Regions from separate parts of the Streptomyces sp. NPDC002057 genome, predicted to be linked through region 2. Evidence: predicted binding sites of a transcription regulator. Region 2 holds the regulator's gene; the other holds the start of a gene.

Region 1 (6,016 bases), on a different contig from region 2:
TTCAGGCCGTGGCCGACGGGCAGGTTGCGGACCTTCTCCGCCACGACGCCGCCCTCGAGGCCGGCGTTGACCGCGATCTGCTTCAGCGGGGCCTCAAGGGCCAGCTTCACGATGTTCGCGCCCGTGGCCTCGTCGCCCGAGAGGTCGGCCTCGAGCTTCTCGAAGACCGAGGAAGCCTGGAGCAGGGCCACGCCGCCGCCGGCGACGATGCCCTCCTCGACGGCCGCCTTCGCGTTGCGAACGGCGTCCTCGATGCGGTGCTTGCGCTCCTTGAGCTCGACCTCGGTGGCGGCACCGGCCTTGATGACCGCGACACCGCCGGCGAGCTTCGCCAGGCGCTCCTGCAGCTTCTCGCGGTCGTAGTCGCTGTCCGAGTTCTCGATCTCGGCGCGGATCTGGTTCACGCGACCGGCGACCTGCTCGCTGTCACCGGCACCGTCGACGATGGTGGTCTCGTCCTTGGTGATGACGACCTTGCGGGCGCGGCCCAGCAGGTCGAGGCCCGCGTTCTCCAGCTTCAGGCCGACCTCCTCGGAGATGACCGTGCCGCCGGTGAGGATGGCGATGTCGTTCAGCATCGCCTTGCGACGGTCGCCGAAGCCCGGGGCCTTGACCGCGACGGACTTGAAGGTGCCGCGGATCTTGTTGACGACCAGGGTCGACAGGGCCTCGCCCTCGACGTCCTCGGCGATGATCAGCAGGGGCTTGCCCGACTGCATGACCTTCTCCAGGAGCGGGAGCAGGTCCTTCACGGAGGAGATCTTGGAGTTGACGATCAGGAGGTACGGGTCGTCGAGCGACGCCTCCATACGCTCCATGTCGGTGGCGAAGTACGCCGAGATGTAGCCCTTGTCGAAGCGCATACCCTCGGTGAGCTCCAGCTCCAGACCGAAGGTCTGGGACTCCTCGACGGTGATGACGCCTTCCTTGCCGACCTTGTCCATCGCCTCGGCGATGAGCTCGCCGATCTGGGTGTCGGCGGCGGAGATGGAGGCCGTGGAAGCGATCTGCTCCTTGGTCTCGACATCCTTCGCCTGCTCGAGCAGGGCGCCCGAGACGGCCTCGACGGCCTTCTCGATACCGCGCTTGAGGGCCATCGGGTTGGCACCGGCGGCCACGTTGCGCAGGCCCTCGCGGACGAGCGCCTGGGCGAGAACGGTGGCGGTGGTCGTACCGTCGCCGGCGACGTCGTCCGTCTTCTTGGCGACTTCCTTGACCAGCTCGGCGCCGATCTTCTCGTACGGGTCCTCGAGCTCGATCTCCTTTGCGATGGAAACACCATCGTTGGTGATCGTGGGGGCACCCCACTTCTTCTCGAGGACGACGTTGCGACCCTTGGGGCCGAGGGTGACCTTGACGGCGTCAGCGAGCTGGTTCATGCCGCGCTCGAGACCGCGCCGGGCCTCCTCGTCGAACGCGATGATCTTGGCCATGTGAAGTGGTCCTCCCGGACATGGGGTGGATAACGCTCCAGGACCGCGCCGACGCCCGCGACGGACGGCCTCCGCGTGTTCCGTGTGGTTCCTTGCCCCACCCGGCCGGCGGCCTCGTCTGCCCGATCCTCGTAGCACTCTCACCTTCCGAGTGCTAACGCCAATGATTAGCACTCGCCCTAGGAGAGTGCAAGCGACTCTCACGTTTCGGGAGGTGACGGAGGGGGCGCGCGGGGGCGGCTCGACGGCGGTCGTGGCCGGTCAGAGCCGGTGCGGACGCCGGGAACGCGTGAGGGGTCCACATCCCCTCAGGGATGTGGACCCCTCGACGGCGTTGCGTCGGTGGCCGATCGCGCCGCGCTCAGACGGCGAGCTTGACCATGTCCGCCTGCGGACCCTTCTGGCCCTGCGAGATCTCGAACTCGACTCGCTGTCCCTCTTCGAGGCTGCGGTAGCCATCCATCTGGATCGCGCTGTAGTGGACGAATACATCCGCACCACCGTCGACCGCGATGAAGCCGTAGCCCTTCTCCGCGTTGAACCACTTGACGGTGCCCTGAGCCATGCCTAACTCCCCTATTACTGGCCCTTGCGCGGGACCCGCACTTCGCGGACCCGGGTCAGACCCTCGCCGGAACGCGTCGACCGCGGCTGAATGTATCTGCCCAACTGCCCTCTGCAACAGGTCATTCGAGCGAGAATTCTGGGCGCCATGGAAAGGCGAATTGGGGAGAATCCCTTGAATTCCTGGGCAAGTCGGGCCCGGCAAAGCGTGCAGAAGGTACACAACGCGCACACACTTTGGCTGCTTCTTGTCGCGCAGGGACGCATTCTCATATGCGTCCGGCATGAGCAGCGGAGGGGACTTCCCCAACTCTACCGCGCTCAACCATACAGAATTGCCCCTTCCGCTTATTGACGCGGAAGGGGCAATTCAAGAAAGACGGGACAGCCCGCGCGGCACGGCACCGGGCCGGTACCGCGCCCGGCGGTCAGCCTCCGGCGACGGCCGGGATGATCGAGACGCCGGCGCCGGCCGGGGTGGCCGTCTCCAGACCCTGCTCGAAGCGCACGTCGTCGTCGTTCACGTAGACGTTGACGAAGCGGCGCAGCTTGCCCTGGTCGTCCAGGACGCGGGCGGCGATGCCCGTGTGGTTCTTCTCCAGGTCCGCGATGACCTCGGCGAGGGTCGCGCCCTCGGCCTGGACCTCGGACTGTCCGCCCGTGTAGGTGCGGAGGATGGTGGGGATGCGGACGTTCACGGCCATGTCTTCGGAACCTTTCGGTGGGCCAGGAGTGCGGGCGGGCTCAGAGGGCCAGGCCCGCGTCGCGGAACGCGTCCAGGCTCGGGCGGATGGTGACGGTCGCCTGAGAGGTGTCGGCCACCGCGTCCAGGGTCTTGAGCCCGTCGCCGGTGTTGAGCACGACGGTGGTCAGGTTCGGGTCGATCAGCCCGGCCTCGACCAGCTTCCTCGTGACGCCGACGGTCACGCCGCCCGCGGTCTCGGCGAAGATGCCCTCGGTCTGCGCGAGGAGCTTGATCGCGTCCACGACCTGCTCGTCGTTCACGTCCTCCACGGCGCCGCCGGTGCGGCGGGCGATGTCGAGGACGTAGGGGCCGTCGGCCGGGTTGCCGATGGCGAGCGACTTGGCGATCGTGTTCGGCTTCTGGGGCCGTACGACGTCGTGGCCCGCCTTGAAGGCCACCGACACCGGGGAGCAGCCCTCGGCCTGCGCGCCGAAGATCTTGTACGGCTTGTCCTCGACGAGGCCCAGCTTGATGAGCTCCTGGAGACCCTTGTCGATCTTCGTGAGCTGGGAGCCGGAGGCGATCGGGATGACGAGCTGGTCGGGGATGACCCAGCCGAGCTGCTCGCAGATCTCGTACGCCAGCGTCTTGGAGCCCTCGCCGTAGTACGGGCGGAGGTTGACGTTGACGAAGCCCCAGCCCTCGCCGAGCGGGTCGCCGATGAGCTCGGAGCAGAAGCGGTTGACGTCGTCGTAGTTGCCCTCGATGGCGACGAGGTCACCGCCGTAGACACCGGCCATGACGACCTTGCCCTGCTCCAGGTCGTGCGGGATGAACACGCAGGAGCGGAAGCCGGCGCGGGCGGCGGCGGCGCCGACGGCGCCGGCCAGGTTGCCGGTGGAGGAGCAGGAGAGCGTGGTGAAGCCGAAGGCGCGGGCGGCCTCGATGGCCTGGGCGACGACCCGGTCCTTGAAGGAGTGGGTCGGGTTGCCGGAGTCGTCCTTGACGAAGAGCCTGCCGGGGGCGACCCCGATCTCGCGGGCGAGGTTGTCGGCCTGGACGAGCTTGGTCCAGCCCGGGTTCAGGTTCGGCTTGTCGGCGACGTCGGCCGGGACGGGCAGCAGGGGGGCGTAGCGCCAGATGTTGGCGGGGCCGGCCTCGATCTGCTTGCGCAGCGCCTCGGGGTCACCGGTGGGGAGGTCGTACGCGACTTCGAGAGGTCCGAAACAGAGTTCGCAGGCGAAGATCGGACCGAGGGCGAACACTTCACCGCATTCGCGACAGGAGAGCCCCGAAGCGGGACCGAGGTCGACGGTGGTGGCAGAGGCGGCAGTCTGTACAGCCATGGAGGCGAGGCCCTTTCTCCTCATCTTTCCCATGACGAATTTTTCGCCATGAGACGGATTTGGCACCTTCCCTAGCCGGGGGCCTCGATGGAGTACGAGACAAACCGACTGGAGGGTTGCCGGGGCTTCAACGGGCCGTTTCCCTCTGCCCCTCTGGATGAGCGGTATTCGATTGTGAAGCGCGGTGGACTTCGTTCCTGCGCTCCGACGCGGGCGGCACCCCGACGTGCATCGGGCATCCGCGTTGTTCAAGACTGTAACCGAAGGCCCGGACGCTTGGACCGGCCGTCCGAACCGCGAGATGGAGATCACGTGCTGGAAGAGGTGGAGCGCTGGCTGGACCGGCGGTCCTGGTCCGTGGCGGACCGGCCGCTGGAGCGGATCCTCGCCGCGAAGCGGAACACGAGGGTCAGCGTCGTCCTGCCCGCGCTGAACGAGGAGGCGACGGTCGGGGACATCGTGACCGTGATCCGGCGCGAGCTGATGTCGGAGGCGGTGCCGCTCGTCGACGAACTGGTGGTGATCGACTCGGGCTCCACCGACCGCACGGCGGAGGTGGCGGCGGCGGCCGGGGCGCGGGTGGTCGCGCGGGACGCGATACTCCCCCGGATACCGGCCGTGCCGGGCAAGGGCGAGGTCCTGTGGCGGTCGCTGATGGTGACGAGCGGGGACGTCGTCTGCTTCGTGGACGCGGACCTGCGGGACTTCTCCGCGGACTTCGTGACGGGGATCGTGGGCCCGCTGCTCACGGACCCGGAGGTCGACCTCGTGAAGGCGATGTACGACCGCCCCTTCGGCGACACCCCTGGTCAGGGGGGTCGGGTGACGGAGCTGGTGGCGCGGCCGCTGCTGAATCTGCACTGGCCGCAGCTGGCCGGTTTCGTGCAGCCGCTGGGCGGCGAGTACGCGGCGCGGCGCTCGCTGCTCGAACGGCTGCCGTTCCCGGTCGGTTACGGAGTGGAGCTGGGGCTGCTCGTCGACGCCCTGCACACGGTGGGCCTCGACGGGCTCGCGCAGGTGGACGTGGGGGTGCGCAAGCACCGGCACCAGGACGGGCAGGCGCTCGGCCGGATGGCGGCGGCGATCTACCGGACGGCGCAGCTGCGGCTCTCGCGCGGCCATCTGGTGCGGCCCCGGCTGACCCAGTTCGAGCGGGGCGAGAAGGGCTTCGAGCCGCGGACGTACGCGGTGGACACGGAGGAGCGGCCGCCGATGGCCGAAATCGCGGAGTACGCGCGCCGCCGCGTGGCGTAACGCCCCATGATGATCTGTTTTGCATACATTGCCCGTCTATGCGCTTCAGACAACACCACCCGGGCAGGGTGCTCGCGGCGATCGGACTGACGGCGGGCTCGCTCGCGCTCACCGCGGCGGGACCGGCCGCGGCGGACGTGGCCGATCCCTTCGGCCCGCGGTACGACGCGTCGCCGTACGGCGACTTCACCACGGTCGGCACCACGGTCACGGGCTGTCCGACCGCCCCGGCCGACCTGGCCGCCCGCTGCGCGACCGCGGCGGGCGGGCGGGGCTCCGAGGACGACAGCGCCGTCGTGATGCGACGCCTCGACGCCGCGGGCACGGCGGGCACCGCGGGCACCGCAGGCACCGCGGGCACCGCGGGCACGGCGGGCACCGCAGGCACCGCAGGCACCGCGGGCACCGCGGGCACCGCAGGCACCGGCACCGGCACCGGCACCGGCAGAACCGCCGACTCCGGTTCGAGCACCGGCCACGTGACCCCGACTCAGGTCGGTCCCACCCCGGCCCCGGCCCCCTCCGAGCCCGCCTCCCCGGCTCCCCCGGCCCCCGGACCCCAAGGGAACACCGGTCACAGCAGCCACACCGGGCACGCCGGCCCGACGGCCGAGACCGGCGGGAACGGTGAGCGGCTGTGGCTGCTCGGCGCACTCGGCCTCGCGCTCGCGGCGACGGGCCTGGTGGCGAAGGCGGCGATGCGCGGCCGGCGCGAGAACTGACCCCCGTCTCCC
Region 2 (6,016 bases):
CCGGGTGCGGTACCCGGCCGGGCGTAGGGTGCGCCGCATGAGACGGACGCGCGCACCGCGCAGACTGACGGTGGACGGGGCGGTGTGGCTGTGGAACGTCGGCCACACCCACCCGGAGTGCCGGACGTACCTGACCCTGCGCCCGGCCGGGACCCGCCACACCGGTCTCCGGCTCGTCTTCCGGAGCGGCCCGGGCCGCGTCACGGGCGGGTACACGACGGGCGCCGGCGAGGTGGCCGCCACGGACGGCGGCCGGCTCAACCTGAACGAGCCGGGCGTGGTCCGCCGCTTCCTCGACGAGGCCTCGGCCCGCGGCCTCTTCCCGGCCGCGCACGGCGTACGCGAGACGGACGGCTGGCCCCTCTTCGACGTCCTGACGGGAGCGGAGGGGCGGGAGGGACCGGCGAACGGCCCCCGCGTCTAGCTCCAGCGCCCCGTACGCCCCAGGACGAGCGCCGTCGCCGCCGTGCCCGCCGTCGAGGTGCGCAGCACGCTGCGGCCGAGCCGGTACGGCTTCGCCCCGGCCGCCTCGAACGCGGCGAGCTCCTCCGGGGAGACCCCGCCCTCGGGGCCGACGACCAGCACGACCGAGCCCTTCTCGGGGAGTTCGGCGGTGGCGAGCGCCCCGCTCGGGTGGTCGCGGTCCTCGTGCAGGACGGCCGCGAAGTCGGCCCCCGCGAGAAGGGCCGCGACCTGCTTGGTCGTCATCGGGTCCGCGACCTCGGGGAACCGGGAGCGGCGCGACTGCTTGCCGGCCTCGCGCGCGGTGGAGCGCCACTTGGCGAGCGCCTTGAGGCCCCGGTCGCCCTTCCACTGCGTGATGCAGCGGGAGGCGGCCCACGGCACGATCCCGTCGACGCCGGTCTCCGTCATCGTCTCGACGGCGAGTTCGCCCCGGTCGCCCTTGGGCAGTGCCTGGACGACGGTGATCCGGGGCTCCTCCTCGGGATCCTCGTGGACCGCGTCGACCCGCACGGTCAGCTGGTCCTTGCCCTCGGCGGCGAGCACCACGCACGCGGCCCAGCGGCCCCGGCCGTCGGCGAGGACGAGCTCCTCGCCCTCCCGCAGCCGCTTCACGGAGACGGCGTGCCGGCCCTCGGGGCCGTCCAGGAGGAAGCTTCCGGCGCCGGGGACGGCGTCGACGACGAAGACGGGTGCGGTCATGAGGCGCTCCTGGGGGCCAGCTCGGAGAGGGCGGTGTCGAGTTCGGTGGCCAGCACCTCGACCAGCTGCCCGGCGGGGAGTTCACGGGCGAGCCGGTGGCCCTGCCCGGCCCACAGGGCCATGCCCTGGGCGTCGTTCGCGGTGGCGGCGGCCTTGCGGAGCGGGGCGGTGAGGTGGTGGATCTCGGGGTACGCGGCGGGGGCGTACGGCCCGTGCTCACGCATGAAGCGGTTGACCAGGCCGCGCGCCGGACGTCCGGAGAAGGCCCGGGTGAAGGCGGTCCGGGTGAACAGCGGGTCCGTCAGGGCCCGCTTGTGCAGCGGGTGGGCGCCCGACTCGGGGCAGCGGAGGAAGGCGGTGCCGAGCTGGGCCGCGTCGGCCCCGGCGGCCAGGACGGCGGCGATCTGGGCGCCGCGCATGATCCCGCCGGTGGCGACGATCGGCAGGGCGACGCTCTCGCGGACCTGGGTGAGGAGGGCGAGCAGTCCGGTGCCGGGGGCGCCGTCGTCGGCCGGGTCGTCGCGGTGGGTGCCCTGGTGTCCACCGGCCTCGACGCCCTGGACGCAGACGGCGTCGGCGCCGGCCTGCTGGGCGGCGAGGGCCTCCTCGGCGGAGGTGACGGTCACGATCGTGAACGTACCGACGCGGGCGAAGGAGGCCAGGGCCTCCGGCGTGGGGCAGCCGAAGGTGAAGGAGACGACGCGGACCGGGTCCTCCAGGAGGAGGGCCAGCTTGGCGTCGTAGGCGTCGTCGCGGCTGTCGTCGGCCTCGCCGAGCGGGACGTCGTACCAGGTGGCCTCGCCGGCCAGCTGGTGGCGGTAGACCTCGACGGCGGCGGGGTCGGCGGGCCGTCCGGTCTGTGGCATGAAGAGGTTGACACCGAAGGGGCGTGCGGTGAGCCCGCGCACCTGCTTGATCTCCTGGTAGAGGCCTCCGGCCGTCTTGTACCCGCCGGCCAGGAAGCCGAGCGCCCCGGCCTCGCAGACGGCTCCGACCAGCTCGGGGCAGGAGGCGCCACCCGCCATGGGGGCCTGCACGATCGGAAACCGAGAGAGATCGTTCAGTGCGGTGGTGGACATATGGGCATCGTGTCATGCCCCTGCTTCGGGGCCGAATCCGTACGTCAGGTCACGAGGCCATACGGAAGGGGCGGCACCCGCCTGTGCGAGTGCCGCCCCTCCCTGAACCGTTCCGCCGGGCCTACCGCCCGTTGAACGCGTCCTTCAACCGTGAGAACAACCCTTGCTGCCCCGGCTGGAACTGGCCGGTGGGCCGCTCCTCGCCGCGCAGCTTGGCCAGTTCGCGCAGCAGTCGTTCCTGCTCGGCGTCGAGCTTGCCCGGGGTCTGCACCTCGACGTGCACGATCAGGTCGCCCCGGCCGTTGCCCCGCAGGTGGGTGACGCCACGGCCGTGCAGCGGGATCGACTGGCCGGACTGGGTGCCCGGACGGACGTCGATCTCCTCCAGGCCGTCGAGGGTCTGCAGCTGCACCTTGGTGCCGAGCGCCGCCGCCGTCATCGGGAGGGTGACCGTGCAGTGCAGGTCGTCGCCCCGCCGCTGGAAGGTCTCGTGCGGGGTCTCGTGGATCTCGACGTACAGGTCGCCGGCGGGGCCGCCGCCGGGGCCGACCTCGCCCTCGCCCGCGAGCTGGATCCGGGTGCCGTTGTCGACACCGGCCGGGATCTTGACGGTGAGGGTACGGCGGGACCGGACCCGGCCGTCGCCCGCGCACTCGGGGCACGGGGTCGGGACGACGGTGCCGAAGCCCTGGCACTGCGGGCAGGGGCGCGAGGTCATGACCTGGCCCAGGAAGGACCGGGTGACCTGCGAGACCTCGCCGCGGCCGCGGCACATGTCACAGGTCTGCGCGGAGGTGCCGGGTGCGGCGCCCTCGCCCGAGCAGGTCGTACAGACGACCGCCGTGTCGACCTGGATGTCCTTGGTGGTGCCGAAGGCGGCCTCGTTGAGGTCGATCTCCAGACGGATCATGGCGTCCTGGCCGCGGCGGGTGCGCGAGCGCGGGCCGCGCTGCGAGGCCGTGCCGAAGAAGGCGTCCATGATGTCGGAGAAGTTGCCGAAGCCACCGGCCCCGAACCCGCCCGCGCCGCCTCCGCCGGAGGCCGAGAGGGGGTCGCCGCCCAGGTCGTAGACCTGCTTCTTCTGCGGGTCCGAGAGGACCTCGTAGGCGGCGTTGATCTCCTTGAAGCGTTCCTGCGTCTTCGGATCGGGATTGACGTCCGGGTGCAGCTCGCGCGCGAGCCTCCGGAACGCCTTCTTGATCTCGTCCTGGGACGCGTCGCGGCGCACGCCGAGTACGGCGTAGTAGTCCGTGGCCACTTACGACTCCGCCAGGATCTGTCCGACGTAACGTGCCACTGCGCGTACCGCTCCCATCGTTCCGGGGTAGTCCATGCGGGTCGGTCCGACCACGCCGAGTTTGGCGACTGCCTCGCCGCCCGAACCGTAGCCGACCGAGACGACGGACGTGGAGCTCAGCCCCTCGTGGGCGTTCTCGTGCCCGATGCGTACGGTCATGCCCGATTCCTTGGCCTCGCCCAGCAGCTTGAGGAGCACGACCTGCTCCTCCAGCGCCTCCAGGACGGGCCTGATCATCAGGGGGAAGTCGGGGCCGAAGCGGGTGAGATTGGCGGTGCCGCCGATCATCAGCCGTTCCTCGTGCTCCTCGACCAGGGTTTCCAGGAGGGTGGCGAGCACGGTCGAGACCGTGGCGCGGTCCTCGACCTCCTCGAAGGACTCGGGGAGGTCCTGCACCAGCTGCGGCACGTCGGCGAACCGGCGGCCGACGACCCGGCTGTTGAGCCGGGCCCGCAGATCGGCGAGCGAGGTCTCGCCGAAGGGCACGGGGCAGTCGATGACGCGCTGCTCGACCCGGCCGGTGTCCGTGATGAGGACGAGCATCAGGCGGGCGGGTGCCAGCGAGAGCAGTTCCACGTGCCGGACGGTCGAACGGGTCAGCGAGGGGTACTGGACGACGGCGACCTGCCGGGTCAGCTGCGCGAGCAGGCGGACCGTGCGGCCGACGACGTCGTCCAGGTCCACCGCGCCGTCGAGGAAGTTGTGGATGGCCCGGCGCTCGGGCGTCGACAGCGGCTTGACGCCGGCGAGCCGGTCGACGAAGAGGCGGTAGCCCTTGTCGGTCGGGATGCGGCCGGCGCTGGTGTGGGGCTGGGCGATGAAGCCCTCCTCCTCCAGCACGGCCATGTCGTTGCGCACGGTGGCGGGCGAGACGCCGAGCTTGTGGCGCTCGGTGAGCGCCTTGGAGCCGACCGGCTCCTCCGTCCCGACGTAGTCCTGGACGATGGCGCGCAGGACCTCGAGTCTGCGTTCGCTGAGCATGGTGCGCACCTCCAGCTGTCGTCGTCGTTCCGGTTGCTCCGCTTTTGGCACTCACCCTCTTCGAGTGCCAGCGACCCCCCGGCCAGTGTACGGCGGCGGGCGTCGCTCCTGGCAAGGCGGCGGTGCCCCCATCGGTTAGCGTCGCGGCATGGACGTGGATTGGGAAGCGTACGGGTGGGAGCGGCTCGCGGACGGTGTGGGCCGGCGACGGCTGCCGGGATGGGACGCCACGGTCGGACTGGTACTGGGGGAACGGGGCGTGCTGCTGTACGACACGGGCTCCTCGCTCGCGGAGGGCGCCGAGCTGCGGACCCAGATCACGGGGCTCACGGGCGGCCGGAGAGTGACGCACATCGCACTGAGCCATCCGCATTTCGACCATGTGCTCGGCACGGCGGCGTTCGCGGGCGCGGAGGTCTTCGGCGCGGTCGGCTCCGACGAGCTGCTCGGCCGGGAGCGGGAGCGGGAGGCGCTGCGCGGGGACGCCGTACGGCAGGGTCTCGACGCGTCGGCGGCGGCGGAGGCGGTGGACGTCCTGGTCTCCCCGCGCCACGTGGTCTCCGGCGAGTGGACGCTCGACCTGGGCGACCGGCAGGTCCTCCTGGCGAACGTCGGCCCCGCCCACACGGGTCACGACCTGGTGGTCCTCGTCCCCGGCTCGCGCGAGGTCGTCTTCTGCGGCGACCTGGTCGAGGAGTCGGGCGAGCCGCAGGCGGGCCCGGACGCGATCCCCGCCCGCTGGCCGGACGCGCTGGACCGGCTGCTGCGGCTCGGCGGCGAGGACGCGCTGTACGTGCCGGGGCACGGGGCGGTGGTGGACGCCGCGTTCGTACGACTCCAGCGGGAGGAACTGGCACGCCGCTTCCCGGTGGCCTAACGTCACCGAAATGCGCAGCTACAACCCGGATCTGACACCCCCTTGGAAGAAGTCGGCGCCCGTTCCCGAGGTGCCGGCCGACCGTGACCTCGTCGTCGAGGAGGTCACGACGGGCTTCTGCGGGGCGGTGATCGGCTGCGAGGCGGGCACGGTGACCCTGGAGGACCGCTTCGGCAAGCACCGGGTGTTCCCGCTGGACCCGCGCGGCTTCCTCCTGGAGGGCCGCGTGGTGACCCTGGTCCGCCCGTCCGCCGCTCCCGCGCGTCCGACCCGTACGGCCTCGGGCTCGATCGCGGTGCCGGGGGCCCGCGCGCGCGTGGCCCGGGCGGGCCGGATCTACGTCGAGGGCCGCCACGACGCGGAGCTCGTGGAGCGGGTCTGGGGCGACGACCTGCGGATCGAGGGCGTGGTCGTGGAGTACCTGGAGGGCGTGGACGACCTGCCGGCGATCGTCGCGGAGTTCGCCCCGGCGCCGGACGCCCGCCTCGGCGTCCTGGTGGACCACCTGGTCCCGGGCTCGAAGGAGTCGAGGATCGCGGCCCGGGTGACCTCGCCGGACGTCCTGGTCGTGGGCCACCCGTACATCGACGTCTGGGAGGCGGTGAAGCCCTCCTCGCT

What was found. Region 2 encodes HrcA, which represses chaperone genes, less so after heat shock. Its sites were predicted from a motif close to TTNGCACTCNGNNNNNCNGAGTGCNAA; they were not measured.
Region 1: groL (chaperonin GroEL) is a predicted target of HrcA. The motif match lies at 1,601-1,627, and genes of this name have one in related genera.

The regions. Positions count from the first base shown of each region.
Region 1 is NZ_JBEOXR010000023.1:54,987-61,002, reverse strand. Features, by position in the region: gene groL (chaperonin GroEL) at 1-1,433, opposite strand, end outside; gene ABT129_RS19475 (cold-shock protein) at 1,795-1,998, opposite strand; gene ABT129_RS19470 (MoaD/ThiS family protein) at 2,426-2,701, opposite strand; gene thrC (threonine synthase) at 2,742-4,028, opposite strand; SAM riboswitch class I at 4,046-4,192, opposite strand; gene ABT129_RS19460 (glucosyl-3-phosphoglycerate synthase) at 4,341-5,282, shown strand; gene ABT129_RS19455 (hypothetical protein) at 5,321-6,004, shown strand.
Region 2 is NZ_JBEOXR010000018.1:69,167-75,182, forward strand. Features, by position in the region: gene ABT129_RS16770 (hypothetical protein) at 38-424, shown strand; gene ABT129_RS16775 (16S rRNA (uracil(1498)-N(3))-methyltransferase) at 421-1,164, opposite strand; gene ABT129_RS16780 (nitronate monooxygenase) at 1,161-2,243, opposite strand; gene dnaJ (molecular chaperone DnaJ) at 2,365-3,501, opposite strand; gene hrcA (heat-inducible transcriptional repressor HrcA) at 3,502-4,521, opposite strand; gene ABT129_RS16795 (MBL fold metallo-hydrolase) at 4,670-5,398, shown strand; gene ABT129_RS16800 (DUF3097 domain-containing protein) at 5,409-6,016, shown strand, end outside.